3 regions of the Kitasatospora sp. NPDC040550 genome follow, and region 1 is predicted to be linked to each of the others. Evidence: predicted binding sites of a transcription regulator. Region 1 holds the regulator's gene; each other region holds the start of a gene.
What was found. The regulator HrcA, encoded in region 1, represses chaperone genes, less so after heat shock. The targets are predictions, from matches to a motif close to TTNGCACTCNGNNNNNCNGAGTGCNAA.
Positions count from the first base shown of each region.

Region 2: groL (chaperonin GroEL) is a predicted target of HrcA. The motif match lies at 5,844-5,870, and genes of this name have one in related genera.
Region 3: groES (co-chaperone GroES) is a predicted target of HrcA. The motif match lies at 7,819-7,845, and genes of this name have one in related genera.

Region 1 covers NZ_JBVIWC010000035.1:16,479-25,925, forward strand. The annotation lists gene hemW (radical SAM family heme chaperone HemW) at 1-890, shown strand, start outside; gene ACZ58X_RS35485 (hypothetical protein) at 932-1,210, shown strand; gene ACZ58X_RS35490 (DUF3097 domain-containing protein) at 1,201-2,034, opposite strand; gene pspAB (PspA-associated protein PspAB) at 2,058-2,642, opposite strand; gene htpX (zinc metalloprotease HtpX) at 2,685-3,605, opposite strand; gene hrcA (heat-inducible transcriptional repressor HrcA) at 3,873-4,907, shown strand; gene dnaJ (molecular chaperone DnaJ) at 4,986-6,125, shown strand; gene ACZ58X_RS35515 (16S rRNA (uracil(1498)-N(3))-methyltransferase) at 6,219-6,968, shown strand; gene ACZ58X_RS35520 (S41 family peptidase) at 7,051-9,447, shown strand, end outside.
Region 2 covers NZ_JBVIWC010000008.1:3,891-13,337, forward strand. The annotation lists gene otsB (trehalose-phosphatase) at 1-528, shown strand, start outside; gene ACZ58X_RS13885 (alpha,alpha-trehalose-phosphate synthase (UDP-forming)) at 515-1,981, opposite strand; gene ACZ58X_RS13890 (glucosyl-3-phosphoglycerate synthase) at 2,020-3,048, opposite strand; SAM riboswitch class I at 3,198-3,333, shown strand; gene thrC (threonine synthase) at 3,351-4,631, shown strand; gene ACZ58X_RS13900 (MoaD/ThiS family protein) at 4,660-4,938, shown strand; gene ACZ58X_RS13905 (cold-shock protein) at 5,489-5,692, shown strand; gene groL (chaperonin GroEL) at 6,027-7,649, shown strand; gene ACZ58X_RS13915 (hypothetical protein) at 7,850-8,209, shown strand; gene ACZ58X_RS13920 (HD domain-containing protein) at 8,248-8,880, opposite strand; gene ACZ58X_RS13925 (PadR family transcriptional regulator) at 8,957-9,334, shown strand; gene ACZ58X_RS13930 (hypothetical protein) at 9,331-9,447, shown strand, end outside.
Region 3 covers NZ_JBVIWC010000003.1:378,065-387,511, reverse strand. The annotation lists gene guaB (IMP dehydrogenase) at 1-1,497, opposite strand, end outside; gene ACZ58X_RS07090 (sigma-70 family RNA polymerase sigma factor) at 1,789-2,502, opposite strand; gene ACZ58X_RS07085 (response regulator transcription factor) at 2,838-3,449, opposite strand; gene ACZ58X_RS07080 (WhiB family transcriptional regulator) at 4,012-4,338, shown strand; gene ACZ58X_RS07075 (LysR family transcriptional regulator) at 4,427-5,425, opposite strand; gene groL (chaperonin GroEL) at 5,631-7,259, opposite strand; gene groES (co-chaperone GroES) at 7,372-7,677, opposite strand; gene ACZ58X_RS07060 (THUMP-like domain-containing protein) at 7,954-9,120, shown strand; gene ACZ58X_RS07055 (polysaccharide deacetylase family protein) at 9,125-9,447, opposite strand, start outside.

The sequences.
Region 1 (9,447 bases):
CGCTGCGCGAGGAGTTCGGGCTCGCCCCGGGCGCCGAGGTCACCACCGAGGCCAACCCCGAGTCCGTCGACCCGGCGTACCTCGCCGAACTGCGCGAGGGCGGCTACAACCGGATCTCCTTCGGCATGCAGAGCGCCCGCCCGCACGTCCTCCAGCTGCTCGACCGCCACCACACCCCCGGCCGCCCCGAGGCCTGCGTGGCCGAGGCCCGCGCGGCCGGCTTCGACCACGTCAACCTGGACCTGATCTACGGCACCCCCGGCGAGTCCGACGACGACTGGCGGGCCTCCCTGGACGCCGCGATCGGCGCCGGGCCCGACCACGTCTCCGCGTACTCCCTGATCGTCGAGGACGGCACCAAGCTGGCCGCCCGGGTCAAGCGCGGCGAACTGCCGATGATCGACGACGACGTGCACGCCGACCGCTACCTCCTCGCCGAACAGGCGCTCAGCGCCGCCGGCTACTCCTGGTACGAGGTCTCCAACTGGGCCACCACCCCCCAGGGGCGCTGCCGCCACAACGAGCTCTACTGGACCGGCGGCGACTGGTGGGGTGCCGGCCCCGGCGCCCACAGCCACGTCGGCGGCGTCCGCTGGTGGAACGCCAAGCACCCCGCCGCCTACGCCCAGGCCCTCGCCGAGGGCCGCACCCCGGCCCTGGGCCGCGAGGTGCTGTCGGAGGAGGATCGCCGGGTCGAGCGCATCCTGCTGGAACTGCGCCTGGCCGACGGCATCCCCCTGGACCTGCTGGCCGAGACGGGCCGCAAGGCCGCCGCCAAGGCCCTCGCCGACGGCCTCCTCGCCGAGACGGCCTACGAGCAGGGCCGCGCCGCCCTGACCCTCCAGGGGCGGCTCCTGGCGGACGCCGTCGTGCGTGACCTGGTGGACTGACATTCGTTGACGTGGGGGTCAGCCGTCGGAGGGAGCGTGCGATGACCGCCATCGATGACCGGATGATGGGAATCTTCGAGAACTTGGAGGTTCCGGAAGGCGTCAAGGCCGAGCTCATCAGGGGGGAAATCGTGATGATGGCGGGGCTTGACATGGTCCATAACCTCATCGTCTCCGCGATTCAGCACCAGTCCCCGTACGCCCGGTGGCGGTCGCTCCCGGTGTACTGGTCCGAGCGAACCACCAAGTTCGGCGATCCGATTCGGCTCGACCTGTTGGACATCATCCTGGACACCTCGGAGTTCCAGACCTACCCCTGATCCGGGATCGCGGTGAAGTCGATCAACTCCTCGACCTTCGCCAGCAGTTCGGGCTCCAGGTCCTTGTAGCTGTCGACCTTCGACAGGATGTGCTTCCAGGCCGCCGGGGTGTCCACCGGCCAGCCGAGGCGGCGGCAGGTGCCCTCCTTCCAGTCCTCGCCGCGGGGGACGGCGGGCCAGGCCGGGATGCCGACGCTGGACGGCTTCACGGCCTGCCAGATGTCGATGTAGGGGTGGCCGACGACCAGCACCGACTCGCCGGTGACCTGGGCGGCGATGCGGTGTTCCTTCGTCCCCGGGAGCAGGTGGTCGACCAGGACGCCGAGGCGGCGGCCGGGCCCGGGGGCGAAGTCGGCGACGATCGCGGGGAGGTCGTCGATGCCCTGGAGGTACTCGACGACGACGCCCTCGATGCGCAGGTCGTCGCCCCAGACCCGCTCGACCAGTTCGGCGTCGTGCCGGCCCTCGACGTAGATCCGGGACTCGCGGGCGACCCGGGCCCGGGCGCCGGGGACGGCGAGGGAGCCGGAGGCGGTGCGGGCGGGAGTGCGCGGCGCGGCGGGCGCGGCCGGGCGCACCAGGGTGACCACCCTGCCCTCCAGCAGGAAGCCCCGCGGCACCAGCGGGAAGACCCGGTGCTTGCCGAAGCGGTCCTCCAGGGTGACGGTGAACCCCTCGGCGGTCCGCTCGCAGCGCACCACCGCCCCGCAGTAGCCGGTGGCCGCCTCCTCGACCACCAGGTCCCGCTCGGCCGGCACCTCGGGTGCGGGCTGCTGCTTCTTCCACGGCGGGGTGAGGTCCGGTCCGTACTGGTGGCTGCGCATGGGGGGATCTTACGGACGGGGCGTCAGAGGCCCGGCGCGCCCCAGACCGGGAACCAGCGGCTGAGGTCCTTCTCCAGCCGCAGGTCGTTCGCCAGCATCGCGTTCACCTGGAGCTCCAGCGGGCTGTTGCGCCGCTCACCGCCGCCGGGCATCGGGGCGAAGGGGTAGAAGGTGCCGCGCTTGTAGAGGTAGACCAGGGCCAGCGACTGGCCCTCCGGGTTGCGGAAGGCGACCAGGGAGCAGAGCAGCTGCGGGCCGAAGCCGTTCCCCTCCAGTTCGCTGTTGACCGCGTGCAGGTCGTTGACCAGTTCCGGGAGTTCCTCGGGGGTGTGCCGGGTGAGCAGCCAGGAGTAGCCGTAGCCGTCCTTGGAGGCCTCCACCGGGACGCCGCCGCGTTCGGTGTCGGCGTCCAGCAGGGCCCGGACCTGCTGCTCCACCTGGACGAAGGCGGCGCCCTCGACGGCCGCGAAGCAGACCGAGCCGAGCCCGGTGGGGAGGAACCCGGCCCCGGCCTCCAGGGTGAGCGCGGCGGACGGCACGCCGAACAGCTGGTCGAGGTCGGGCTTGACGGGCTTGGTGCGGCCGAACAGGGCGTCCAGGAATCCCACGGCGGTCCTTTCGGGAATCGGGCGGGGCCGGAGTTCAGGGGGTCAGTGGCCGAGCTGCTCGGAGATCTTCGCGAGCTGGGCCAACCGCTTCTCCAGCGTCGGGTGGGTGGAGAGCAGCTGGGAGGCGGTCTCCTTGGCGCTCAGCGCGGGGGCGAAGTAGAAGGCGTTGTAGGGCTGGGCCCTGCGCAGGTCCTCGGTGGGGATGGCGGCGATCTGCCCGGTGACCTTGGTGAGCGCCGAGGCGAGGGCGCTGGGCCGCCCGGTGAGCTGGGCGGCGGCCCGGTCGGCGGCCAGTTCGCGGTAGCGGGACAGCAGCCGGGTGAGCAGGAAGCTGATCGCGTAGACCACGATCGACACCAGCGGGATGATCAGCGCCGCGATGGCCGCGTTCTGGTCGTTGCTGTTGCGGTTGCCGCCCATGAACCCGCCGTACATCGCGACCCGGGTCATCGCCCCGGCGAGTACGCCGAGGAAGCCGGCGATGGTCATCACCGCGACGTCCCGGTGGGCGACGTGCGACAGCTCGTGCGCCAGGACGCCCTCCAGCTCCTCGGGTTCCAGTCGGCGCAGCAGGCCGGTGGTGACGCACACCACGGCGTTCTGCGGGTTGCGGCCGGTGGCGAAGGCGTTCGGCATGTCGTTGTCGGCGACCGCCACGCGGGGCTTGGGCATGTCGGCCAGGGCGCAGAGCCGGTCGATGGTGCCGTGCAGCTGGGGGTACTGCTCCTCGGTCACCTGGTGGGCGCCCATGGCCCGCTCGGTGATCTTGTCGCTGAACCAGAACTGGGCCACGAACAGCCCGCCGGAGATCAGCACGATCAGCGGCCAGGCCCCGCGCAGCAGCGCGATCAGCAGGCCCGTGAAACCGACGTACAGCAGCCCGATCACGAACATCGTCCCGACCATGCGGCTGGTCAGGCCGCGGTCGGGCGCGAAACGGGTGTGCTGGCCCGAGCTCGACATCGCTTGCTCCTCCGTTCGCCGTCGCTTTCGATGCTGCCACCCGGACGGCCCCGGGGCACCACCCGCGCACGCGGAGTGTCGTGGTGGCCGTCCGGAACTGCGGGCAGGATCACCCCGGCCGGGCCGTTCCTGCGGTACGACCCGGGCCGTACACTGGCAGGTACGGTTTTGGCACTCGTGCGTGCAGAGTGCCAGGGTCGGGGTCCTCCCCGGAGCGGCTCGCAGCATCACAGACGGACAACGTGCGAAGACGGAGGTGCGTGCCCCATGGCCGGAGAGGTCCGCCAGCTGGACGACCGCAAGCTCGCCGTGCTGCGCGCGATCGTCCAGGACTACGTGGGCACCGAGGAGCCGGTCGGCTCCAAGGCCCTGGTGGAGCGGCACAACCTCGGGGTGTCCCCGGCCACGGTGCGCAACGACATGGCGGCGCTGGAGGAGGAGGGGTACATCCACCAGCCGCACACCAGCGCCGGGCGGATCCCCACCGACAAGGGCTACCGGCTGTTCGTCGACAAGCTCGCCGAGATCAAGCCGATGAGCTCCCCGGAGCGCCGGGCGATCCGGCACTTCCTGGACGGCGCCGTCGACCTGGACGACGTGGTCACCCGTACGGTGCGGCTGCTCGCCCAGTTGACCCGCCAGGTCGCCGTGGTGCAGTACCCCTCACTGACCCGCTCCACCGTCCGGCACATCGAGCTGGTGGCGCTGGCCCCGGCGAAGGTGATGCTGGTGCTGATCACCAACACCGGCCGGGTCGAGCAGCGGATGGTCGACTGCCCGGGCACGGTCGGCGAGACGGTCCTGGCGGACCTGCGCTCGCGGATCAACACCCGGGCGGCCGGCCAGCGGCTGCCGGACGTCCCGGGGCTCCTGGAGGAGCTCCCGGCGGCCTTCGAGGCGGCCGACCGGCCGACCGTCAGCACGGTCCTGGCGACGCTGTTCGAGGCGCTCGCCGAGCAGAACGAGGAGCGGATCATGCTGGCCGGCACGGCCAACCTGACCCGCTTCGGGCACGACTTCCCGCTCACCATCCAGCCGGTGCTGGAGGCCCTGGAGGAGCAGGTCGTCCTGCTCCGCCTCCTGGGTGAGACCACGGACGCCGCGATGACGGTCCGGATCGGGCGGGAGAACGCGTACGAAGGGCTGAATTCCACCTCGGTCGTTTCGGTCGGCTACGGTTCGGGCGACGAGAGTGTGGCCAAACTGGGTGTGATCGGTCCGACCCGGATGGACTATCCGGGCACAATGGGGGCGGTGCGGGCGGTGGCACGGTACGTGGGCCAGATCCTGGCCGAGTCGTAGCACACGGCCGGCTGTTAGAAATCTAACGGCCGGCGTCCAGTCGCAGCACTACTACAGGCGGAACAAGCGGAGCATTTGGTGGCCACGGACTACTACGCGGTACTCGGCGTCCGACGGGATGCGGGGCAGGACGAGATCAAGAAGGCGTTCCGGCGCCTGGCACGCGAACTGCACCCGGACGTCAACCCGGACCCGAAGACGCAGGAGCGGTTCAAGGAGATCAACGCCGCCTACGAGGTGCTCTCCGACCCGCAGAAGCGCCAGGTCTACGACCTGGGCGGCGACCCGCTGTCGCCGGGCGGCGGTGGCGCGGGCGGCTTCGGCGCCGGCGCGGCGGGCTTCGGCTTCTCCGACATCATGGACGCCTTCTTCGGCGCCGCGGCCGGCCAGCGCGGCCCGCGCTCGCGCACCCGCCGCGGCCAGGACGCCATGATCCGGCTGGAGATCACCCTGGAGGAGGCCGCCTTCGGCACCACCAAGGAACTCCAGGTCGACACCGCCGTCACCTGCACCACCTGCAGCGGCGAGGGCGCGGCCCCCGGCACCTCGGCCCAGACCTGCGACATGTGTCGCGGCAAGGGCGAGGTCTCCCAGGTCACCCGCTCGTTCCTGGGCCAGGTCATGACCTCCCGCCCGTGCCCGCAGTGCCAGGGCTTCGGCACCGTGGTGCCGACCCCGTGCCCCGAGTGCGCCGGCGACGGCCGGGTGCGGGCCCGCCGCACCCTGACGGTGAAGATCCCGGCCGGTGTGGACAACGGCACCCGGATCCAGCTGGCCGGCGAGGGCGAGGTCGGCCCCGGCGGCGGCCCGGCCGGCGACCTGTACGTCGAGATCGCCGAGACCGCCCACGCGGTGTTCCAGCGGCGCGGGGACGACCTGCACTGCACCGTCACCATCCCGATGACGGCGGCCGCGCTCGGCACCCAGGTGCCGCTGCAGACCCTGGACGGGCTGGAGGAGGTCGACATCCGGCCCGGCACCCAGTCCGGCCAGTCGATCCCGCTGCACGGCCGGGGCATCACCCACCTGCGCGGGGGCGGCCGGGGCGACCTGATAGTGCACGTCGAGGTGCAGACGCCCACCAAGCTCGACGCCGAGCAGGAGGAGCTGCTGCGCCGGCTCTCGCTGCTGCGCGGCGAGGAGCGGCCGTCCGGCCAGTTCGCGCCGGGCCAGCAGGGCCTGTTCTCGCGCTTGAAGGACGCCTTCAACGGCCGGTAGTCGTCCGAGGAGGGGTGCCGGGGGAGGATCCCCGGCACCCCTTCGGTGTTCCCCCTCCCCGGCCGCAGGCCACCCCAGGAAAGGTTCCCCGCCATGACCGCGCCCGTCTTCGTCGTCGAGACCGAGCGGATCGCCGCCGCCGTGCCCGGGGCCGTGCTGCGGCTCGACGGGCCCGAGGGCCGGCACGCGGCCGCGGTGAAGCGGCTGGAGGCCGGCGAGGCGGTCACCCTGGCGGACGGGCTGGGGCTGGGCGTGGACGGCACCGTCGCCGCGGTGCTCGGCAAGGACGCGATCGAGGTCACGGTGGCCGCCGTGCGGCGGGAGCCGGCGCCGGCGCCGCGGATCGTGGTCGTCCAGGCGCTGCCCAAGGGCGACCGCGGCGAGCTGGCCGTGGAGACCATGACCGAGGTCGGCGTGGACGTGGTGGTCCCCTGGGCCGCCTCCCGCTGCATCACCCAGTGGAAGGGCGAGCGCGGCGCCAAGGCGCTCGCCAAGTGGCGGGCCACCGCCCGGGAGGCGGGCAAGCAGTCCCGCCGGCTGCGCTTCCCCGAGGTGCGCGACCCGATGACCACCCGCCAGCTGGCACCGCTGCTGGCCGGGGCCGCGCTCGCCGCGGTGCTGCACGAGGAGGGCGCCGAGCCGCTGGCGCAGGCCGCGCTGCCGGCCGGCGGGGACATCGTGCTGGTGGTCGGCCCGGAGGGCGGGGTCTCCCCGGAGGAGCTGGCCGCCTTCGCCGAGGCCGGCGCCGAGCCGTACCGGCTGGGCCCCTCGGTGCTGCGCACCTCGACCGCCGGGGTGGCCGCCGGGGCGCTGCTGCTGGGGCGCACCGGCCGCTGGGCCTGACCCCACCGGCACCTTCCGCGCGCCCGCCGGGAGTCTGCGGAAAACGGAGCGGCTCGTACCCGCACCTGCCTACGCTGGCGGCGTGACGGACTCCCTGAGCACCTCCGCGGGCGCCTATCTGCGCCATCCCCACCTGCACGGCGACCTGGTCGCCTTCGTCGCCGAGGACGACCTGTGGCTGGCCCCGCTGGACGGCGGCCGGGCCTGGCGGCTGACGGCCGATCACCTGCCCGTGCAGCACCCCCGGTTCTCCCCGGACGGGCGGCACATCGCCTTCACCTCCACCCGGGACGGCGCCCCCGAGGTGCACGTGGTGCCGGTGGACGGCGGACCGTCCCGGCGGCTGACGTACTGGGGCAACACCGAGACCCGGGTGCAGGGTTGGACCGCCGACGGGCGCCCGATCGCCACCACCGGCGCGGGCGAGTCCGGTGTGCGCCGCTGCTGGGCGCACGCGGTGCCGCTGGACGGCGGCGAGGCGGTGCGGCTGCCGTACGGGCCGGTCGGCGGGCTCGCCTTCGAGCCGGACGGCGACCGGGTGCTGCTGGTGACCGTCAACAACCGCGAGCCGGCCTGGTGGAAGCGCTACCGGGGCGGCCGGGCCGGCAAGTTGTGGATCGGGCAGGACCGGTTCGCCCGGATCCACCAGGAGCTGGCCGGGCAGCTCGACTCCCCGCTCTGGGTGGCCGGGGACGGCGACGGCCGGATCGCCTTCCTGTCCGACCACGAGGGCGTCGGCGACCTGTGGTCCAGCCGCCCGGACGGCTCCGACCTGCGCCGCCACAGCACCGACCCGGACGGCTTCTACGCCCGCAACGCCACCACCGACGGCACCCGGGTGGTCTTCCACCGGGCCGGCGACCTGTGGCTGCTGGACGACCTGGAGAGCGCCGCCCCGCGCCGGCTGGACGTCCGGCCGGCCGGCTCGCGGGCCCGCCGCCGCCCCCACCCGGTGCACGCCGCGCACTGGCTGGAGTCCGTCGCCCCGGACCGCACCGGCCGGGCCGGCGCCGTGGTGGTGCGCGGCAGCGTGCACTGGCTGACCCACCGCGAGGGCCCGGCCCGGGTGCTGGACGAGACCCCGGGCGTGCGGGCCCGGCTGGCCCGGGTGGTGCCGGGCGAGGACGGCGCCCAGGGCGTGCTCTGGGTGTCCGACGCCGAGGGCGAGGACGCCCTGGAGTACGCCCCCGCCGTGCACGACCCCGAGCGGCGCCGGCTGGCCGCCGGGCGACTGGGCCGGGTCAACTCGCTGGTGGTCTCCCCGGACGGCAGGCGGGCCGCGGTCGGCGTGCACGACGGCCGGGTGCTGGTGGTCGGCCTGGCCGACGGCGCCGTGCACGAGCTGGACCGCAGCACCGACGGCGAGGTCAGCGGACTGGTGTTCAGCCCGGACTCGGCCTGGCTGGCGTGGTCGCGCCCGGTGCACCGGATGGGCCCGTACTCGCTGCGCCAGATCGTGCTGGCCGACCTGGCCACCCGCACCGTCGGGGAGGTCACCTCGCAGCGCTTCCTGGACACCTCGCCCGCCTTCACCGCGGACGGCCGCTACCTGGCCTTCCTGTCGGTGCGCAGCTTCGACCCGGTCTACGACGCCCACGCCTTCGGCCTGTCCTTCCCGAACGGCTGCCGCCCCCACCTGGTGACGCTCGCCGCCGAGACGCCGTCCCCGTTCGGCCCGCAGCGGGCCGGGCGGGCGCCCGGCGGGGAGGAGGACGAGCCCAAGGCCCGCACGGCGGACGGCGAGGAGGCCGCGGACGGGGCGGTGCCGGCCGTCCGGGTGGACCTGGACGGCATCGCCGACCGGATCGTGCCCTTCCCGGTCGAGGGCGGCCGCTTCCACGCGCTGCGCGCCGCCAAGGACGGGGTGCTCTGGACCAGGGCGCCGCTGCTCGGCGAACTCGGCGACGAGGCGGCCTCGTTGGACGACGACCGGCCCCGCCCGGTGCTGGAGCGCTTCGACCTCAGGAAGCGCCGGGTCGAGCAACTGGTGCACGGCGTCGACGGGTTCTCGGTCAGCGGGGACGGCACCCGGCTGGCCGTGCTGGACGGGGGCGAGCTGCGGATCCTCCCGGCCGACCGCAAGTCGGGCGGCGAGGACGACGAGACCGCCGTCGACCTCACCCGGCTGCGGGTGACCGTCGACCCGGCCGCCGAGTGGCGGCAGATGTACGCCGAGAACGGCCGGCTGATGCGGGACAACTTCTGGCGCCCCGACCTCGGCGGCGTCGACTGGGCCGGGGTCCTGGAGCGCTACCGGCCGCTGGTCGAGCGGGTCGGCTCGCACGACGAACTGGTCGACCTGCTCTGGGAGGTGCACGGCGAACTCGGCACCTCGCACGCCTACGTCGTCCCGTACGGCCGCTACACCGAGCCCGCCCGGCGCCAGGGCCTGCTCGGCGCCGACCTGGTCCGGGACGGTGAGCGGTGGCGGATCGGCCGGATCCTGCCCGGTGAGTCCTCCGACCCCCGGGCCCGCTCG
Region 2 (9,447 bases), on a different contig from region 1:
GGGGAGCTCTCGGCGCCGGCGGTGCATCCGGGGGTGGCGGGGGTGCGGGGCGCGTTGCCGGGGGTGTTGGAGCGGGTGGGGGCGCCCGAGGGGACGTGGGTGGAGGACAAGGGGCGCTCGGTGGCGGTGCACACGCGGCGGACGGCGGAGCCGGAGCGGGTGCTGGAGTCGTTGCGCGGCCCGGTGGCGGAGTTGGCGGGGGAGTACGGGCTGGTGGTGGAGCCCGGGCGGTTGGTGCTGGAGCTGCGGCCGCCGGGGGTGGACAAGGGGGCGGCGCTGACGGGGTTCCTGCGGGAGCGCGGGGCGCGGTCGGTGCTGTACGCGGGGGACGACCTGGGGGACGTGGCGGCGTTCCGGGCGGTGGAGGAGTTGCGGGGGGCGGGGCTGGCGGGGTTGTTGGTGTGCGCCGGCGCGGTGGGGGACGCGCCGGTGCGGGAGCTCGCCGACCTGGCGGATGTGGTGGTCGACGGGCCCGAGGGGGTGGTGGAGCTGTTGGAGGCTCTGGGGGAGGCCCTCAGAGGGCGTTGAGCTGGTCGAGGAACCACTGCTGCGGGGGGAGCGCGGTGGCGGCGGCGGCGAGGCGCTTGGTGCGGTCGGCGCGTTCCTCGGGGCTCATGGTGAGGCCGGTGTGCAGGGCCTCGGCGGTGGCGATGACGTCGTACGGGTTGACGGTGAGGGCGTCGTCGCCGAGTTCGGCGTGGGCGCCGGCCTCGCGGGAGAGGACGAGGGCGCAGCCGTGGTCGGAGACCACCGGGACCTCCTTGGCGACCAGGTTCATGCCGTCCCGGATCGGGTTGACGAGGGCCACGTCGGCGAGCCGGTAGGCGGCCAGGGAACGCGGGAAGTCGTCGTTGACGTGCAGGATCAGCGGTTGCCAGGTGGGGGTGGCGAACTCGGCGTTGACGGCCTCGGCGAGTTCCTGGACCGCGGCCGTGTAGTCGCGGTACTCGGCGAGGTCGGTGCGGGACGGGTAGGCGAAGGCGATGTGGACCACCCGGTCGTGCCACTCGGGCCGGGTGCGGAGCAGGTGCCGGTAGGCCTGGAGGCCGCGGACGATGTTCTTGCTCAGCTCGGTGCGGTCGACCCGGACGATCGTGCGGCGGTCGCCGACGGCGGTGCGGAGGGCGGCGAGGCGCTCGTCGACGTCGGGGCGGTGGGCGCGTTCGCGCAGGAAGTCGGCGTCGGCGCCGAGGGCGTGCACGCCCAGCTGGGTGGTGCGGCCCTCGTGGGTGACGGTGAGGGCGGCCGGGTCGAAGACGGCGCCGAGGAGGTCCTCGCAGCAGGCGGCGAAGGCGCGGGCCCAGCGTTCGGTGAGGAAGCCGGCCCGGTCGGCGCCGAGGATGCCGGTCAGGACGGCCCGGGCGACGTCGTCCGGGAGCAGCCGGTAGTACTCGGGCGGGGCCCACGGGGTGTGGGAGAAGTGGCCGATCCGCAGGTCGGGGCGGGCTTGGCGGAGCAGCGCCGGGGTGAGGGAGAGGTGGTAGTCCTGGACCAGGACGGCGGCTCCCGGGGCGGCCTCGGCGGCGAGGGCGGTGGCGAACGCCGCGTTGTACGCCTGGTAGGCGGCCCATTCGGTGCGGAAGTCGGCGTCGAAGGAGGGCGCGGTGGGGGTCGCGTAGAGCAGGTGGTGGACGAACCAGAGGGTGGAGTTGGCGACGCCGTTGTAGGCGCGGGCGAAGGTCTCCGGGTCGATGTCGAGCATCCGTACGGCCTGTCCGCCGACGTCGTGCCCGGCGAGGTCGAGGCGGCCGTCGGGGGCCTCCCCGGCTGCTCTGCGGTCGGCGTCGCCCAGGGCGGCGCAGACCCAGACGGCGGTGGGGTCGTCGATCGCGGACAGGCCGGAGACCAGCCCCCCGCCGCCGCGGCGCAGGGTCAGCGTGCCGTCGTCGGCGGTGCCGAAGGACACCGGTCCACGGTTGGAGGCCACCAGGACGGGGGCGGTTCCGGTCGCACTCGAACGTTCGGTCGTGAGATCGCCCATGGTTGGGATGTTGCCGGGGGGTCCCGGTGGCAAACCCGTCAGCGGCGGGTGGCGTATTCCGGGACGGTGTGCATCGGGGGGCGTTCCAGGGCCGTCACGGGGTGGGTGTGGGCGGTGAAGGCGCGGGTGTGCGGGTCGCGGGTGAACTGGGTGAGGTGGGGGTGGACGAGGTCGGCGGAGGCCTTGAGGCGGTGGGAGCGGTCGAGGCGTTCCAGGGCGGTGCGGTAGATGGTGGCGGCCATCCGGCCGAGGGCCTGGCCGTCCTGGTGGCGATGGTGCCGGACGCCGACGTCGACCTGGGCCAGGGCGTCGAGGCCGACCAGGTCGAGGGCGTCGACCAGGAGGCCGAGCTCGACGCCGTAGCCGGTGGGGAAGGGCAGTCGTTCGAGCAGTGAGCGGCGGGCCGCGTACTCGCCGCCGAGGGGCTGGACGAAGCCGGCGAGTTCGGGCCAGTGGAGGTTGAGCAGGGGGCGGGCGACGAGTTCGGTGACCCGGCCGCCGCCGGTGGGGACGATCGCGCCGGGGTCCCCCGCGGCGGAGCCGCTGATCGCCACTTCCAGGGGGCGGTCGTACATGGCCTTGACCAGGTGGATGTCGGGGTCGGTGAGCAGCGGGCCGACGATGCCGGAGACGAAGGCCGGGTCGAACTCGCGCAGGTCGGCGTCGATGAAGCAGACGATGTCGCCGCGGGTGACCAGCAGCGAGCGCCAGAGCACCTCGCCCTTGCCGGGGACGGCGGGCAGCCGGGGGAGGATCCGGTCGCGGTGTTCCACCCGGGCGCCGGCCTCGGCGGCGACGGCGGCGGTGGCGTCGGTGGAGCCGGAGTCGACCACGACGAGTTCGTCGACGAGCGGGATCCGGTCCATGAGCTCGCGCCGGACGGTGCGGACGATGTCGCCGACGGTGGCTTCCTCGTCGAGGGCGGGGAGGACGACGCTGACCGTCCGGCCGGTGCGCCGTTTGGCGGCGAGGAGGGCGTCGACCGGCCGCTCGGCCGCGCTCCACGAGCGGCGGCGGAGCCAGGACGCCGCCTGCGGGAGGAGGGCGTGGGTCGGTTCGGCGGGCACGGTGACTCTCCTCGGCGGGATCGGGTGGGACGGGTCATCTCGCTTGGCGGACGGTCCCGTTCAGGGTTGACGCCTTCGGATACAGTCTTCGTACAGCGGTCGGACCTTTGCACGCCGGGGTCGCCGCTGCGCACCACCACAATTTCACAAGCTCATCCAGAGGGACTGAGGGAACGGCCCGTTGACGTCCCGGCAACCTTCTCGCTCGGCTGTCGTCGACAGGCCCCGGCGGGACAGGTGCCAATTCCGGCCTGTGGCGCGACCGCGCCGCGGGGAAGATGAGGAGAGAGGCCTCCGCCATCATGGCTATCGACACTGTCGCACCCGTTTCCGTCGACCTCGGCCCCGCCGCCGCCCTGTCCTGTCGGGAGTGCGGGACCCGCTTCCCGCTCGGCCCCAGCTTCGCCTGTGTGGAGTGCTTCGGGCCGCTGGAGATCGCCTACGAGTTCGGCAGCGAGCGCGCCGAGGAGCTGCGCAAGCGGATCGAGTCCGGCCCCGCGTCCATCTGGCGGTACGCGCCGCTGCTGCCGGTGCCGGCCGATGTCGCCTCGAAGCCCAACCTGAACCCCGGCTGGACCCCGCTGGTGAAGGCGGACAACCTGGGCCGGGAGCTCGGGTTCACCGCCCAGCTGCACGTCAAGGACGACTCGGGCAACCCGACGCACTCGTTCAAGGACCGGGTGGTGGCCTGCGCGATCGAGGCGGCCCGGGCGTTCGGCTACACCACGCTGTCCTGCTCCTCGACCGGCAACCTGGCCGGTGCGGTGGGCGCGGCCGCGGCCCGGGCCGGGTTCCGATCCTGCGTGTTCATCCCGCACGACCTGGAGCAGGGCAAGGTCGTGATGGCCGGGGTGTACGGCGGTGAGCTGGTCGGCATCGAGGGCAACTACGACGACGTGAACCGGTTCTGCTCGGAGCTGATCGGGGACCCGGCCGGCGAGGGCTGGGGTTTCGTCAACGTCAACCTGCGGCCGTACTACGGCGAGGGCTCCAAGACGCTGGCCTACGAGATCTGCGAGCAGCTCGGCTGGCGGCTGCCGGAGCAGATCGTCATCCCGATCGCCTCGGGTTCGCAGCTGACGAAGATCGACAAGGGTCTGCAGGAGCTGATCAAGCTGGGTCTGGTGGAGGACCGGCCGTACCGGATCTTCGGCGCCCAGGCGGAGGGCTGCTCGCCGGTCTCGGCGGCGTTCAAGGCCGGCCGGGACGTGATCCGGCCGGTGAAGCCGGACACCATCGCCAAGTCGCTGGCGATCGGCAACCCGGCGGACGGTCCGTACGTGCTGGACATCGCCCGCCGGACCGGCGGTGCGGTGGAGGACGTCACGGACGCGGAGGTGGTGGCGGCGATCCGGCTGCTGGCCCGGACCGAGGGGATCTTCGCCGAGACCGCGGGCGGGGTGACCATCGGTGTGTTGAAGAAGCTCGTGGAGACCGGCCGGCTGGACCCGGCCAAGGAGACCGTCGCGATCAACACCGGGGACGGCCTCAAGACCCTGGACGCCGTCTCCGAGGCGGGCATGACCGCCGTCATCCGCCCGACGCTGGACTCCTTCCACGCCGCCGGCCTCGCGTCCGCCTGATCCACCCCCCCACCCCGCTAGGAGAGTCATGAGCGCCAACGTCCGCATCCCCACCATCCTGCGCACCTACACCGGCGGCGCGGCCGAGGTGATCGCCGAGGGGGCCACCCTGGGCGATGTCATCGCCGACCTGGAGCGGAACCACGCGGGCATCGCGGCCCGGATCCTGGACGACACCGGCAAGCTGCGCCGCTTCGTCAACGTGTACGTGAACGACGACGACGTGCGGTTCGCCGAGGGTCTGGCGACCGGGATCGCGGACGGTGCGAGCGTTTCGATCATTCCGGCGGTGGCCGGCGGCTGCTGAGCCGTTCCCGCCGCTTCCCGGCCGTCCGCGCGTACGGAATTCCACTCTCCGTGCGTGCGGGCGGCCGCCGGCATTTCGGCGGGAATATTTTCGGTCAGAGTCGGAGTAGAGTGTGGCTCTGCTGGGAACAGAGCTTCCCCTTCCGGCAGTGGGCGCTTCACCGGAGCTCGTCCGGACGCTGAGACCGGCCCGGGGCCGGGTCCGTGAAACATGTCAGGCAGATGTCAGAATTCCTGCAGGCATTTGAGTAATTCGTCCGCTATGTCCGGCGCTAATTGCCGATTTCCTCCCGGTTTGTTCGCTCTTGTCTCTTGACGGGGCTGCGGAATTCCCGGCGGCTGACCCTGTTGCAGAGGGCGTCGATCCGGATACATTCAGCGGCGGTCGACGTAATCAACCGCTCACGGAAGCCGTCCGGCGCCCCCGTGCGGACGATTGCGGCGTGCACGGCTGCGCTCAGGGGGGGTTCCCCGGGCCGGCCTTCAAACCAGACCCGGGCCCGCGACCTGCTGGCCCGTGAAGGGCCAGCACAGCACTAGGGGAGTTCGGAATGGCTCAGGGCACCGTCAAGTGGTTCAACGCGGAGAAGGGCTACGGCTTCATCGCGGTCGACGGTGGTGCGGACGTCTTCGTCCACTACAGCGCGATCCAGATGGACGGCTACCGCACCCTCGAGGAGGGCCAGCGGGTCGAGTTCGAGATCTCCCAGGGACAGAAGGGCCCGCAGGCGGACATGGTCCGCGCGGCGGTCTGACCTCTTCCGGCACCCAGGAGCTCGGCGCGGCCCACGGCTGGTGACCACTCGCTTCTCGGCGGGCCCGTACGACACGCGTCGTACGGGCCCGTTCGCGTTCCCGCGCCGGACCGTCCGGGGGTGGACGGCGGCTCGCGGGTCGGCCATTGGGCTTGCACTCGACCACCCGGAGTGCTAATCATTGGCGTTAGCACTCACAGTGTGAGAGTGACAGCGGACCGGGTCGGTGAGGCCCCCGGGAGCGGTAGGGGAATGGACCTCCGCGCACCAGGGCCGTCCGTCGCGGGCACCCCTTGGTCCGAGCAGTCGACCGTGTCCCGGAGGACCACTTCTGATGGCCAAGATCATCGCCTTTGATGAGGAAGCTCGCCGCGGCCTTGAGCGTGGCATGAACCAGCTCGCCGACGCAGTGAAGGTCACGCTCGGCCCCAAGGGTCGCAACGTCGTGCTGGAGAAGAAGTGGGGCGCCCCCACGATCACCAACGACGGTGTCTCCATCGCCAAGGAGATCGAGCTCGAGGACCCCTACGAGAAGATCGGCGCGGAGCTCGTCAAGGAGGTCGCCAAGAAGACGGACGACGTCGCGGGTGACGGCACCACCACCGCCACCGTGCTCGCCCAGGCCCTGGTTCGCGAGGGTCTGCGCAACGTCGCCGCCGGCGCCAACCCGATGGCCCTCAAGCGCGGCATCGAGAAGGCCGTCGCCGCCGTCTCGGACCAGCTGCTGGCCCAGGCCAAGGACGTGGAGACCAAGGAGCAGATCGCCTCCACCGCCTCCATCTCCGCCGCCGACACCCAGATCGGCGAGCTCATCGCCGAGGCCATGGACAAGGTCGGCAAGGAAGGCGTCATCACCGTCGAGGAGAGCAACACCTTCGGTCTGGAGCTCGAGCTCACCGAGGGCATGCGCTTCGACAAGGGCTACATCTCCGCCTACTTCGCCACCGACCTGGAGCGCATGGAGGCGACGTTCGAGGACCCGTACATCCTCATCGCCAACTCCAAGATCGGCTCGGTCAAGGACCTGCTCCCGCTGCTGGAGAAGGTCATGCAGAGCGGCAAGCCGCTCGTCATCATCGCCGAGGACGTCGAGGGCGAGGCCCTGTCGACCCTGGTCGTGAACAAGATCCGCGGCACCTTCAAGTCCGTCGCCGTCAAGGCCCCGGGCTTCGGCGACCGCCGCAAGGCCATGCTCGGCGACATCGCCATCCTCACCGGTGGCACCGTGATCTCCGAGGAGGTCGGCCTCAAGCTGGAGAACGCCGGCATCGACCTGCTGGGCACCGCCCGCAAGGTGGTCATCACCAAGGACGAGACCACCATCGTCGACGGTGGCGGCGACAGCGACCAGGTCGCCGGCCGCGTGAACCAGATCCGCGCCGAGATCGAGAACAGCGACTCGGACTACGACCGCGAGAAGCTCCAGGAGCGCCTCGCCAAGCTGGCCGGCGGCGTGGCCGTCATCAAGGCCGGCGCGGCCACCGAGGTGGAGCTCAAGGAGCGCAAGCACCGCATCGAGGACGCCGTCCGCAACGCCAAGGCCGCCGTCGAGGAGGGCATCGTCGCCGGTGGTGGCGTCGCGCTGCTGCAGGCCGGTGTCGCCTTCGACAAGCTGGAGCTGGACGGCGACGAGGCCACCGGTGCCAACATCGTCAAGGTCGCGCTGGAGGCCCCGATCAAGCAGATCGCGACCAACGCCGGCCTGGAGGGTGGCGTCGTGGTGGAGAAGGTGCGCAACCTCCCCGCCGGTCACGGCCTGAACGCCGCCACCAACGAGTACGTCGACCTGGTCGCCGCGGGCATCATCGACCCGGCCAAGGTCACCCGCTCCGCGCTGCAGAACGCCGCCTCCATCGCGGCGCTGTTCCTCACCACCGAGGCCGTCATCGCCGACAAGCCGGAGAAGGCCGCCGCGGCCGCCGGCGGCGGCATGCCGGGCGGTGACATGGACTTCTGATCCTGATCGGACTCCGATCGGATCGGCTGATCCTCGTCCGCGTGGGCGGTTCCCTTCGGGGGGCCGCCCACGCGGCGTTCCGGCCCCGGGCCGCGCTTCGGCCCCGGGCCGCGCTTCGGCCCCGGGCCGCGCTTCGGCCCCGGGGCGTTCCGGCCCCGGGCCCGTTTTGAACCCATGGGCGGGCCACGGAGAATGGACGGATGGCTTCCGACGACATCGAGACCGCCCTGCACAACGCCCGGGCCCTGATCCTGGCCGACCTCACCGCGCGGGACGTGGCGGACGCCGCCGTCGTCTCGCTGGTGGAACAGGCCGTCACCCACCGCCGCTGGTGGCTGGAGCAGTGGCCGGACGGCACCGAGTACGTGCTCGGGCTGGTTGCCCAGGACGTCCAGGACGCGCTGCTGGAGGCGTACGGCCGGTGGCCGCTGTGCACCTCCTGCGCATCCGACGGGGACCCGCACGCGCTCGGCGTGGAGCCCGAGTTGGGCCCGGAGCCGCACTGGGTGTGCGGCAAGCAGGGGGCCGTGGTGGCGCCGGTGGGGGAGTTGGCGCCTTAGGGCGGGAATTGTCGGACCCGCCGTAGGGCGGGTCCGACCTAGTCCTCCAGGTGCTGGAGCTCGGCGGTCAGGTTGGTGCGGGCGGTCGCGGCGAGGCGGCGGCGGGCGTCGGGGGTGCGGTAGAGGGCCGGGAGCGCCAGCAGGTGGCGCAGGACGGCGGCGCGGCCGGTGCGGAAGTCCGGTTCGGGGACGAAGGCGTACTCCTCCCGGACGGCGGCCGCGTAGGCCGCGTAGGCCTCGGGAGTGCCGCCGAGGACGGCGAGGTCCGCGTCGCAGAGCACCTCGCCGTCGCGGTCGCCGGGGGCCGGGTCGTGGCCGACGGTGAGCAGGACCAGCCGCTCGACCTCGGCGACGCGTGCGGCGGGCAGGCCGGCGGCGGTCAGCGCGCGGACGGCGAGGGCGGCGCTGCGCTCCTCGTTCTCGGTGCGGTCGGGGCGGTGGACGGCGTCGTGGAACCAGGCGGCGAGCCGGACGGCGTCGGAGTCGTCGGCGTGCCCGGCGAGCGCGTCGACGTGGTGCAGGACGGCGCGCAGGTGCTCGGTGGTGTGGTACCGGCGGCGCGGGTCCGACCAGCGGCGCAGCAGTTCGCGGCCGTACGGTTCGGGGTCGTCGGTGGCGCCGCAGCGGTGCAGCAGGGCGGTCCAGGCGGTGAGCAGGTCCTCGGTCGGCATGGGGCACATTGTGGCGGGTCGGATCGGCACGGGCCGGTGCTGGACCTATAGGTAGGTTGACGATATATGTAGTCGTATGACAGAACGCTCCATGCAGGAGCCCACGCTGCTGCTGCTCACCGCCCTGGCCGACCAGCCCAGACACGGCTACGCGCTGATCCAGGAGGTCGCCGCCATCTCGGACGGCCGGGTCAAGATGCGCACCGGCACGCTGTACGGCGCCCTCGACCGGCTGCTGGGCCAGGGTCTGATCGAGGTCGCCGCCGAAGAGGTGGTGGACGGACGGGCCCGGCGCACCTACGCGCTGACCGGGGCCGGACGGGACGCGCTGGCCGCCGAGGCCGGGCGGCTGCGCGCCGTGGCCACCGAGGCGGAGCGGCGGCTCACCAGGATCCGGTCGATGCTGCCGGGCCGGGCCGGGGAGCGGCCCGCGACGGGGGGAGGACTCTCATGACCATGCCGGTGATCGGCCCCGCGCCCTCCGCGGTGCTGCGGGCCGCACTGCGGCTCTACCCGGCGCGCTACCGGCGCGAGCGCGGTGAGGAACTGGTCGAGGTGTTCGCCGAC
Region 3 (9,447 bases), on a different contig from region 1:
GGTCGAGTAGTTCGGAGCCTCGACGGTCATCTGGATGTCGTGCGGGTGGCTCTCCTTGAGGCCCGCCGCGGTGATCCGGACGAAACGGCCCTTGCTCTCCATCTCGGCGATGGTGGCGGCGCCGACGTAGCCCATGGTCTGGCGCAGGCCGCCGACCAGCTGGTGCAGCACGGCCGACAGCGGGCCGCGGTACTGGACCTGGCCCTCGATGCCCTCGGGGACGAGCTTGTCGTCCGAGGCGACCTCGGCCTGGAAGTAGCGGTCCTTGGAGTAGGAGCGGCCCTGGCCGCGGGACTGCATGGCGCCCAGCGAGCCCATGCCGCGGTAGGACTTGAACTGCTTGCCGTTGATGAACAGCAGCTCGCCCGGGGACTCCTCGCAGCCGGCCAGCAGCGAGCCCAGCATCACGGTGTCGGCACCGGCGGCGAGCGCCTTGCCGATGTCGCCCGAGTACTGCAGGCCGCCGTCGCCGATGACCGGCACGCCGGCCGCCTGGCAGGCCAGCGCGGCCTCGTAGATGGCGGTGATCTGCGGGACGCCGATGCCGGCGACGACGCGGGTGGTGCAGATGGAGCCGGGGCCGACGCCGACCTTGACGCCGTCCACGCCGGCGTCGATCAGCGCCTGGGCGCCGTCGCGGGTGGCGACGTTCCCGCCGACCACGTCGACCTTGACGGCGGACTTGATCTTCTCGATCCAGGCCAGCGCGTTGTGGCTGTGGCCGTGCGAGGTGTCGACGACCAGGAAGTCCACGCCCGCCTCGACCAGGGCCTGGGCCCGGTCGAAGGCCTCGGCGCTGGCGCCGACGGCGGCGCCGACCAGCAGACGGCCCTCGGCGTCCTTGGCGGCGTTCGGGTACTGCTCGGCCTTGACGAAGTCCTTGACCGTGATCAGGCCCTTGATCCGGCCCTCGTCGTCGACCAGCGGGAGCTTCTCGATCTTGTGGCGGCGCAGCAGCGCCATCGCGTCCTCGCCGGAGATGCCGACCTTGCCGGTGATCAGCGGCATCGGGGTCATGATCTCGCGGACCTTGCGGCTGCGGTCCGACTCGAAGGCCATGTCGCGGTTGGTGACGATGCCGAGCAGCTTGCCGGACTCGTCGGCGATCGGGACGCCGGAGATGCGGAACTTGGCGCACAGCGCGTCGGCCTCGGCGAGCGTGGTGTCCGGGCCGACCGTGATCGGGTCGGTGACCATGCCGGACTCGGAGCGCTTCACCAGGTCGACCTGGTTGGCCTGGTCCTCGACCGACAGGTTGCGGTGCAGCACGCCGACGCCGCCCTGGCGGGCCATCGCGATGGCCATCCGCGCCTCGGTGACCTTGTCCATCGCCGCGGACAGCAGCGGGATGTTGACGCGGACGTTCCGGGAGACCCGCGAGGAGGTGTCGACCTGGTTCGGCAGCACCGCGGAGGCCCCGGGCAGCAGCAGGACGTCATCGAACGTGAGCCCGAGCATGGCGAACTTCTCGGGTACGCCTGCGGCGTTGTAAGACATTTGGGGGTACCTTCCGTGGCCGGCCTTATCCGCTCGCGCCCAGAGGGAGGGGGCGCGTTGATCGCTCACTCGCGCAGACCGCCGAAAGCCGGGTGGCTTGGAGGAAGCTCCAACGGAACCCCGTGTGCACCCGCAAAACTTTGGCAACCTGCCCAGGCGCCGATACCCCATGGTACTGGCACCGCGAATGTGCCCTCGTGTGCCCTTGACAACAAGCGCCCCCGCGGGCTCATTCCACCCGGCCCGGCCCTCCGGCCTGCGCCTCCACCCGGGAGGAGCCGGCGCCTCCGGTCAGGAGGACTCCTCCGCGAGCGCCCGCAGCCGGCTGAGCGCACGGTGCTGGGCGACCCGGACGGCCCCCGGCGACATCCCGAGCACCTCGCCGGTCTCCTCCGCCGACAGCCCGGCGGCCACCCGCAGCAGCACCAGCTCGCGCTGACGGGCCGGCAGGTTGGAGAGCAGCTCCTTGGCCCAGGCCGCGTCGCTGCTCAGCAGCGCCTGCTCCTCCGGGCCGAGCGCCTCGTCCGGCACCTCCGGCAGGTCGTCCTGCGGCACGACGGTGGAGCCGGGCCCGCGCATCGCGGCCCGCTGCAGATCGGCGATCTTGTGCGCGGCGATGCCGTAGACGAAGGCCTCGAACGGCCGCCCCTGGTCCTTGTACCGGGGCAGCGCGCACAGCACCGCGACGCAGACCTCCTGGGCCACGTCGTCCACGTGGTGCCGGGCCCCGCCGGGCAGCCGGACCAGCCGGGCGCGGCAGTACCGCAGCGCCAGCGGGTGGACGTAGGCGAGCAGCGCGTCGATCGCGGGGCCCTCGCCGCGCACCGCGGCCGCGACCAGTTCGCCCACCAGGGGGGAGCCGCCCGTGCCGAGCACCGGCGGGCGGACCGGACCGTCCCCGGTCACGGGGTCGCCGGATTCCGCGTACGCGTCGTGGCCCGGGTCGGAGGGCTCGGCCTCACCCGGGTCCGCCTGGCCGGCCGCACCGGCGACATCGTCGCGCATCGGTCCATGGTGCCTGGTCGATCGGGAAAACGCGGCACCGCGTCCGGAGTTGTGCACCGGAACGTTATGCGCTGCGGCACCGTGCGGCGTGCCGCGCACCACCGGCCCCTCCTGCACCGTGCCGCCTCCCGCCGCGCCGCCGTGGGTGGTCCTGTCCGTCGCGCCGTCCGCCGAGTGTCCTGCGGCTGCGTGGTTCGCCGCAGTGCCTGTCCGCTGGTCCCCGAGGTGCTCCACTCCTCCATGGTGCAACCTCGGGACCGTAACGTCACACGCCCGTGCGGCGCCCGCTCCGGAATTCGAGGGCGGCGCGCCGCAACCGGCGGCGCCGCCGACGGTCAGCGGACCAGGCCCCAGCGGAAACCCAGCGCCACCGCGTGCGCACGGTCGGAGGCGCCGAGCTTCTTGAACAGCCGTCGGGCGTGGGTCTTGACGGTGTCCTCGGACAGGAACAGCTCGCGCCCGATCTCGGCGTTGCTGCGTCCGTGACTCATGCCCTCCAGCACCTGGATCTCACGCGCCGTCAAGGTCGGTGCCGCGCCCATGTCGGGGCTGCGCAGCCGGCGCGGGGCGAGCCGCCAGGTCGGGTCGGCGAGGGCCTGGGTGACGGTGGCCCGCAGCTCGGCGCGCGAGGCGTCCTTGTGCAGGTACCCGCGGGCACCCGCGGCCACCGCGAGCGCGACCCCGTCGAGGTCCTCGGCGACAGTGAGCATGATGATCCGCGCGCCCGGGTCGGCGGACAGCAGCCGCCGGACGGTCTCGACCCCGCCGAGGCCGGGCATCCGGACGTCCATCAGGACGAGATCGGAGCGGTCGGCCACCCAGCGGCGGAGGACCTCCTCCCCGTTCGTCGCGGTGGTGACCCGGTCCACACCGGGTACGGTCGCGACGGCGCGGCGAAGCGCCTCGCGGGCGAGCGGGGAATCGTCGCAAACGAGAACGGAAGTCATGACCGTCGTCCTCCGCAGCTGATCCGCGTCACGTTGAGCCTCCTGGCTGGTACGAACCTCTCCGACACGGCCGATCGGCGACGGACTTCGTCCTGATCGCCCCGACTTGCCCGCGATCGTTCCCGACGTCCGGCGCCCGCTAACCGCCTCCGCACTACCAACGACCGTCACTCGAATGAGTTACGGCCTTCGGGCCATCTCCACCACTGTACGTGGCCAACCCATTACCGATCAGCCGCATCGCGGTGCACACGCCGCACTTTTGCGCAGCTCGCGCGCGGTGGGCGCACGACCCGCACGCCGGTGCGGGTCGTCGCGCGCCTGTCGACCACCCGATTGCCACACCCCGCGCCCATCGGACCTCGTGCCCACTTTGCCCGTTTTTATAGCTTTCGTATGGTCATTGACTGTTGTGCCAGTGTGTGGGTGACTTGTCCATGGAGTTGCCTTAAGTCATATTTCCAGGTGTCCACACCAGCGCGGGGCGCCCCGCCGGGCACCGTTCGGCAGCAGCCCGCCGAAACGCCCGGCCGCCGCCGACCGCCTCTGAAGGGAATGAGCCATGGCAGATTTCTCCCGCCTCCCCGGTCCCAACGCGGACCTCTGGGACTGGCAGCTCTCGGCGGCCTGCCGCGGCGTGGACAGCTCGCTCTTCTTCCACCCGGAGGGTGAGCGCGGAGCGGCCCGCAGTTCCCGCGAGACCAGCGCCAAAGAGGTCTGCATGCGCTGCCCGGTGATCGCCGAGTGCGCGGCGCACGCCCTGGCGGTCCGCGAGCCGTACGGGGTCTGGGGCGGGATGACCGAGGACGAGCGCGAGGAGATGCTGGGTCGCTCGCGGCACCGCCTGGTGGAGGTCCCGTTGACCCCGCCGGCGGTCGCGCAGCGTTAGATCCAGGTCCGCGGCGCGCCGTGAAGAAACGTTTCTTCGCGGCGCCTCAGGCCGCCCCGTCCCCTCCGGGGACCCCGGTCACCGACCGTCAGCGATCGGCGGCCGCACCCGCCAGCCGCTCCCGCATCAGCGCGACGGCCGGCACCTCGGCCAGGTCCGGCAAGGTGAGCGCCACCACCTGGCGCACCGCCGGCACCCCCGAGGCCGTCCGCACCGGCACCGTCGACACGCCGTCAGGACGCACCGACTGGAGGGCCAGCCGGGGCAGCACCGCCACCCCGAGCCCGGCCGCCACCAGGCCGACCACCGCCGGGTAGTCGTCGGTCGCGAAGTCGATCCGGGGCTCGAAACCCGCCCCCGCGCACAGCTCCACCAGGTGCCCCCGGCACTGCGGGCAGCCGGCGATCCACTGCTCCCCCGCCAGCTCCACCAGCTCCACCGGACCGCCCCGCCCGGCCAGCGGGTGGGCGGCCGGCAGCAGGCCCACCAGCGGGTCGTCCAGCAGCGGGGTGACCACCAGGTCGGACCAGTCGGTGCCGGCCGACAGCTGCTGGGCCTCCAGGTTCGCCTCGGCCCGGGCCTCGCGCGGCGAGCCGTGCGCGGGGGCGGGCGCCGCGGCCGCGCCGTCGGACTGCGGGTAGCGGAAGGCCAGCGCGATCTCGCACTCGCCGCCGCGCAGCATCGCCAGCGACTCCGGCGGCTCGGCCTCGACCAGCGACACGCGCACCCCCGGATGGCTGTCCCGCAGGCGGGCGACCGCGGGCGGCACCAGGGTGGAACTGGCGGTCGGGAAGGAGACCAGCCGCACCCGGCCGGCCCGCAGCCCGGCGATCGCGGCCACCTCCTCCTCGGCGGCGGAGAGCCCGGCCAGGATCCCGGTGGCATGCTTGAGCAGGACCCGCCCGGCCTCGCTGAGCTGCATCCCGCGGCCCGAGCGGACCACCAGCGGGGTGTCCACCGACTTCTCCAGGGCCTTCATCTGCTGGCTGATGGCGGGCTGGGTGCACCCCAGCTCGCGGGCGGCGGCGGAGAAGGAGCCGGTGCGGGCGACGGCACGCAGGACGCGCAGGTGGCGGGCCTCGATCATGCCTCAGTTATAAGGCAATCTTTGCATTCTGCAAAATTCTACTGATAGTTGAAGCCTCAAACGGACCCGCCGCGAGGCCGTCCACGCCGCCCCGGAGGCGAGCGGGTGAATCCCCGCCCCGGAGGCGAGCGGGCGAGTAACGGCCGGAGGCCCGGCCGGACTCCCCGTGGGGAGCGGGCCGGGCCTCCGGTCAGGCGTCGGTGCCTCAGTGCGAGTGGCCGTGACCGCCGTGCGAGTGACCGGCGTCGGCCTCCTCCTCCTTCTTCTCCACCACGAGGGTCTCGGTGGTGAGGAGCAGGGAGGCGATCGAGGCGGCGTTCTCCAGCGCGGAGCGGGTGACCTTGACCGGGTCGATGACGCCGGCCTTCACCAGGTCGCCGTACTCACCGGTGGCGGCGTTGTAGCCCTGGCCGGCCTCCAGCTCGGAGACCTTGGAGGTGATGACGTAGCCCTCCAGGCCGGCGTTCTGGGCGATCCAGCGCAGCGGCTCGTGCAGCGCCTTGCGGACCACGGCGACACCGGTGGCCTCGTCACCCGACAGGCCCAGGCCGCCGTCCAGCACCTTGGCGGCGTGCACCAGCGAGGCGCCACCGCCGGCGACGATGCCCTCCTCGACCGCGGCGCGGGTCGCCGAGATGGCGTCCTCCAGGCGGTGCTTGCGCTCCTTGAGCTCCACCTCGGTGGCGGCGCCGACCTTGATGACGCAGACGCCGCCGGCCAGCTTGGCCAGGCGCTCCTGCAGCTTCTCGCGGTCCCAGTCGGAGTCGGTCGCGGCGATCTCGCCCTTGATCTGGGCGACGCGGCCGGCCACGGCCTCGGAGTCACCGGCACCGTCGACGACGGTGGTGTCGTCCTTGGTGATGGTCACGCGGCGGGCGGTGCCCAGCACGTCCAGACCGGCCTGGTCGAGCTTGAGGCCGACCTCCTCGGAGATGACCGTGCCGCCGGTGAGGACGGCCAGGTCGCCGAGGATCGCCTTGCGGCGGTCACCGAAGCCGGGGGCCTTGACGGCGACGGCGTTGAAGGTGCCGCGGATCTTGTTCACGACCAGGGTCGACAGCGCCTCGCCGTCGACGTCCTCGGCGATGATCAGCAGCGGCTTGGAGGCACCGCTCTGCAGGATCTTCTCCAGCAGCGGCAGCAGCTCCTGGATGGAGGAGATCTTGCCCTGGTTGATCAGGATGTACGGGTCCTCGAGGACCGCTTCCTGGCGCTCGGCGTCGGTGACGAAGTACGGCGACAGGTAGCCCTTGTCGAACTGCATGCCCTCGGTGAAGTCCAGCTCCACGCCGAAGGTGTTCGACTCCTCGACGGTGATGACACCGTCCTTGCCGACCTTGTCGATCGCCTCGGCGATCAGCTCGCCGACCTGGGTGTCCTGCGCGGAGAGGGACGCGACGGCGGCGACGTCGTCCTTGCCCTCGATCTCGCGGGCGATGGACAGCAGGTGCTCGGAGACGGCGGCGACGGCCTTGTCGATGCCCTTCTTGAGGGCGGCCGGGCCGGCACCGGCGGCGACGTTGCGCAGACCCTCGTTGACCAGGGCCTGGGCCAGCACGGTGGCGGTGGTGGTGCCGTCACCCGCGACGTCGTTGGTCTTGGTGGCGACCTCCTTGACGAGCTGCGCGCCAAGGTTCTCGTACGGGTCGTCCAGCTCGACCTCACGGGCGATGGTGACACCGTCGTTGGTGATGGTCGGGGCGCCGAACTTCTTGTCGATGACGACGTTGCGGCCCTTGGGGCCGATGGTCACCTTGACGGTGTCGGCCAGCTTGTTGACACCGCGCTCCAGCGAGCGGCGGGCGTCCTCGTCGAACTGCAGGATCTTCGCCATGTTCCCTATTCCCTCGGGGCTGCGGCCGACCGGCCGCCGAACTACGTGAACCAACAACCACGCCCCGGGCCCCTGTCACTAGGGACACGGATCCGGGGCGGGTCGGAACGACTTACTTCTCGATGATGGCGAGAACGTCGCGGGCGGAGAGGACGAGGTACTCCTCGCCCTGGTACTTCACCTCAGTGCCGCCGTACTTCGAGTACAGGACGATGTCACCCACGGCGACGTCGAGCGGCAGACGCTGGCCGTCCTCGAAGCGGCCCGGGCCGACGGCCAGGACGACGCCCTCCTGGGGCTTCTCCTTGGCGGTGTCCGGGATAACCAGGCCGGAGGCCGTGGTGGTCTCGGCGTCGAGCGGCTGGACCACGATGCGGTCCTCGAGCGGCTTGATGGCAACCTTGCTGCTGGTGGTCACGTCCGAGCTCCCCTTCGGAGATTACGGGGTTTTCTAACGGGTAGGGGCGAACCTGCGTGCCTGCCGTCGCGGGGGTCAGGCACACGTCTTCGCATTAGCACTCCCCCAGTGGGGAGTGCCAAGGACGACCATAGGCTGCCGTTAGCACTCAGTCAACCAGAGTGCCAACGACGCGCGCTGCGGACTCGACCCGCGGGCGAGTGTCCGTACGCGTGTACGGCGCCCGCGGCGCCCGGCGGCTCGGGTACCGACGGGCCGACCGGTCAGAATGAGCCCGTGGACACCGAGAACCTCCAGCCCCTGCTGACCCCCGAGGGCCAGGCCCTGCTCGCCGAGCTGCGCGAGTTCGCCCCCGAGGAGGAGCTGGCGCTGGCCACCCGGCTGCGGCGGGAGCACCCGGCGGAGCTGGTGTCGGCGGCGTTCGGCCAGGCCCGGCTGCGGCAGCGGGCACGGGCGAAGTTCGGGGCGGACGCCGACCTGATGTACTTCACGCCCAACGGGGTCGAGCAGTCCACCCGGCGCAGCGTGGCCGAGTGGCGGGCCCGCCGCTTCGCCGAGCTGGGCGTACGGCGCCTGGCGGACCTCTGCTGCGGCATCGGCGGGGACGTGCTGGCGCTGGCCCGGGCCGGGATCCGGGTGCTGGCCGTCGACAAGGACCCGGCGGCCTGTGCCGCCACCGCCGCCAACGCCGCCGCGCTGGGCCTGTCGGACCTGGTGGAGGTGCGCTGCACGGACGTCGCCGAGGTGGACGTCACCGGCTACGACGCGGTGTTCACCGACCCGGCCCGGCGCACCTCGCGCGGCCGGGTGTTCGACCCGGAGGCGTACGCCCCGCCGCTCTCCTGGGCGATCGAGGCCGGCCGGCGGACCCCGATCGGCGCGTTGAAGGTCGCCCCGGGCATCCCGCACGAGGCCGTCCCGGCGGACGCCGAGGCCGAGTGGGTCTCCGACCACGGGGACGTCAAGGAGGCGGTGCTCTGGTTCGGCACCGGCGCGGTCCGCCCGCACCGCGCGACCCTGCTGCCGCACGGCGACACCCTGACCGGCGGCGACCTGCCCGACCCGCCGGCCGGCCCGGTCGGGCGGTACCTGTACGAGCCGGACGGCGCGGTGATCCGGGCGCACCTGGTGGCCGAGGTCGCCGGGCAGGTCGACGGCCGGCTGATCGACCCGAAGATCGCCTACGTGACCTCGGACCGGCTGGTCGCCACCCCGTACGCGCACGCCTTCGAGCTCACCGACGTGCTCCCGTACAACGTCAAGAAGCTGAAAGCGCTGCTGCGCGAGCGCGGGGTCGGCACGGTGGTGATCAAGAAGCGCGGGATGGCGATCACCCCGGAGGAGCTGCGCCGCCAGCTCAAGCCCTCCGGGCCGAACTCCGTCACGGTGATCCTCAGCCGCACCGACAACGGGCCGCTGATGATGCTGGGCCGGCCGGTCTGAGCGGCTACGAGGACGGCGCCTGGATGTAGTCCTCCAGCCGGGCCACCGAGAAGCCCTGCTCCTGGATCCGGGCCAGCAGGTCCGCGAACATCTGGGTCATGGTGGCGCCCTTGAGCTCCTTGGGGCCGCGGAAGTGCGCCAGGATGATGTCGCCGGACTTCAACTTCTTGTCGCCCGCCTGGTACTGCATGTCGTGGATCTGCATCGACTCGCGCCACAGCACGATCGCGCGCGGACCGCACTGCTGCACCGAGGTGTTGAGCGTCGGGGTGTTGGCGCCGTCGCCGAACGGCGGGCGGAACAGCAGCGGGGCGGTGCCGTACTGCT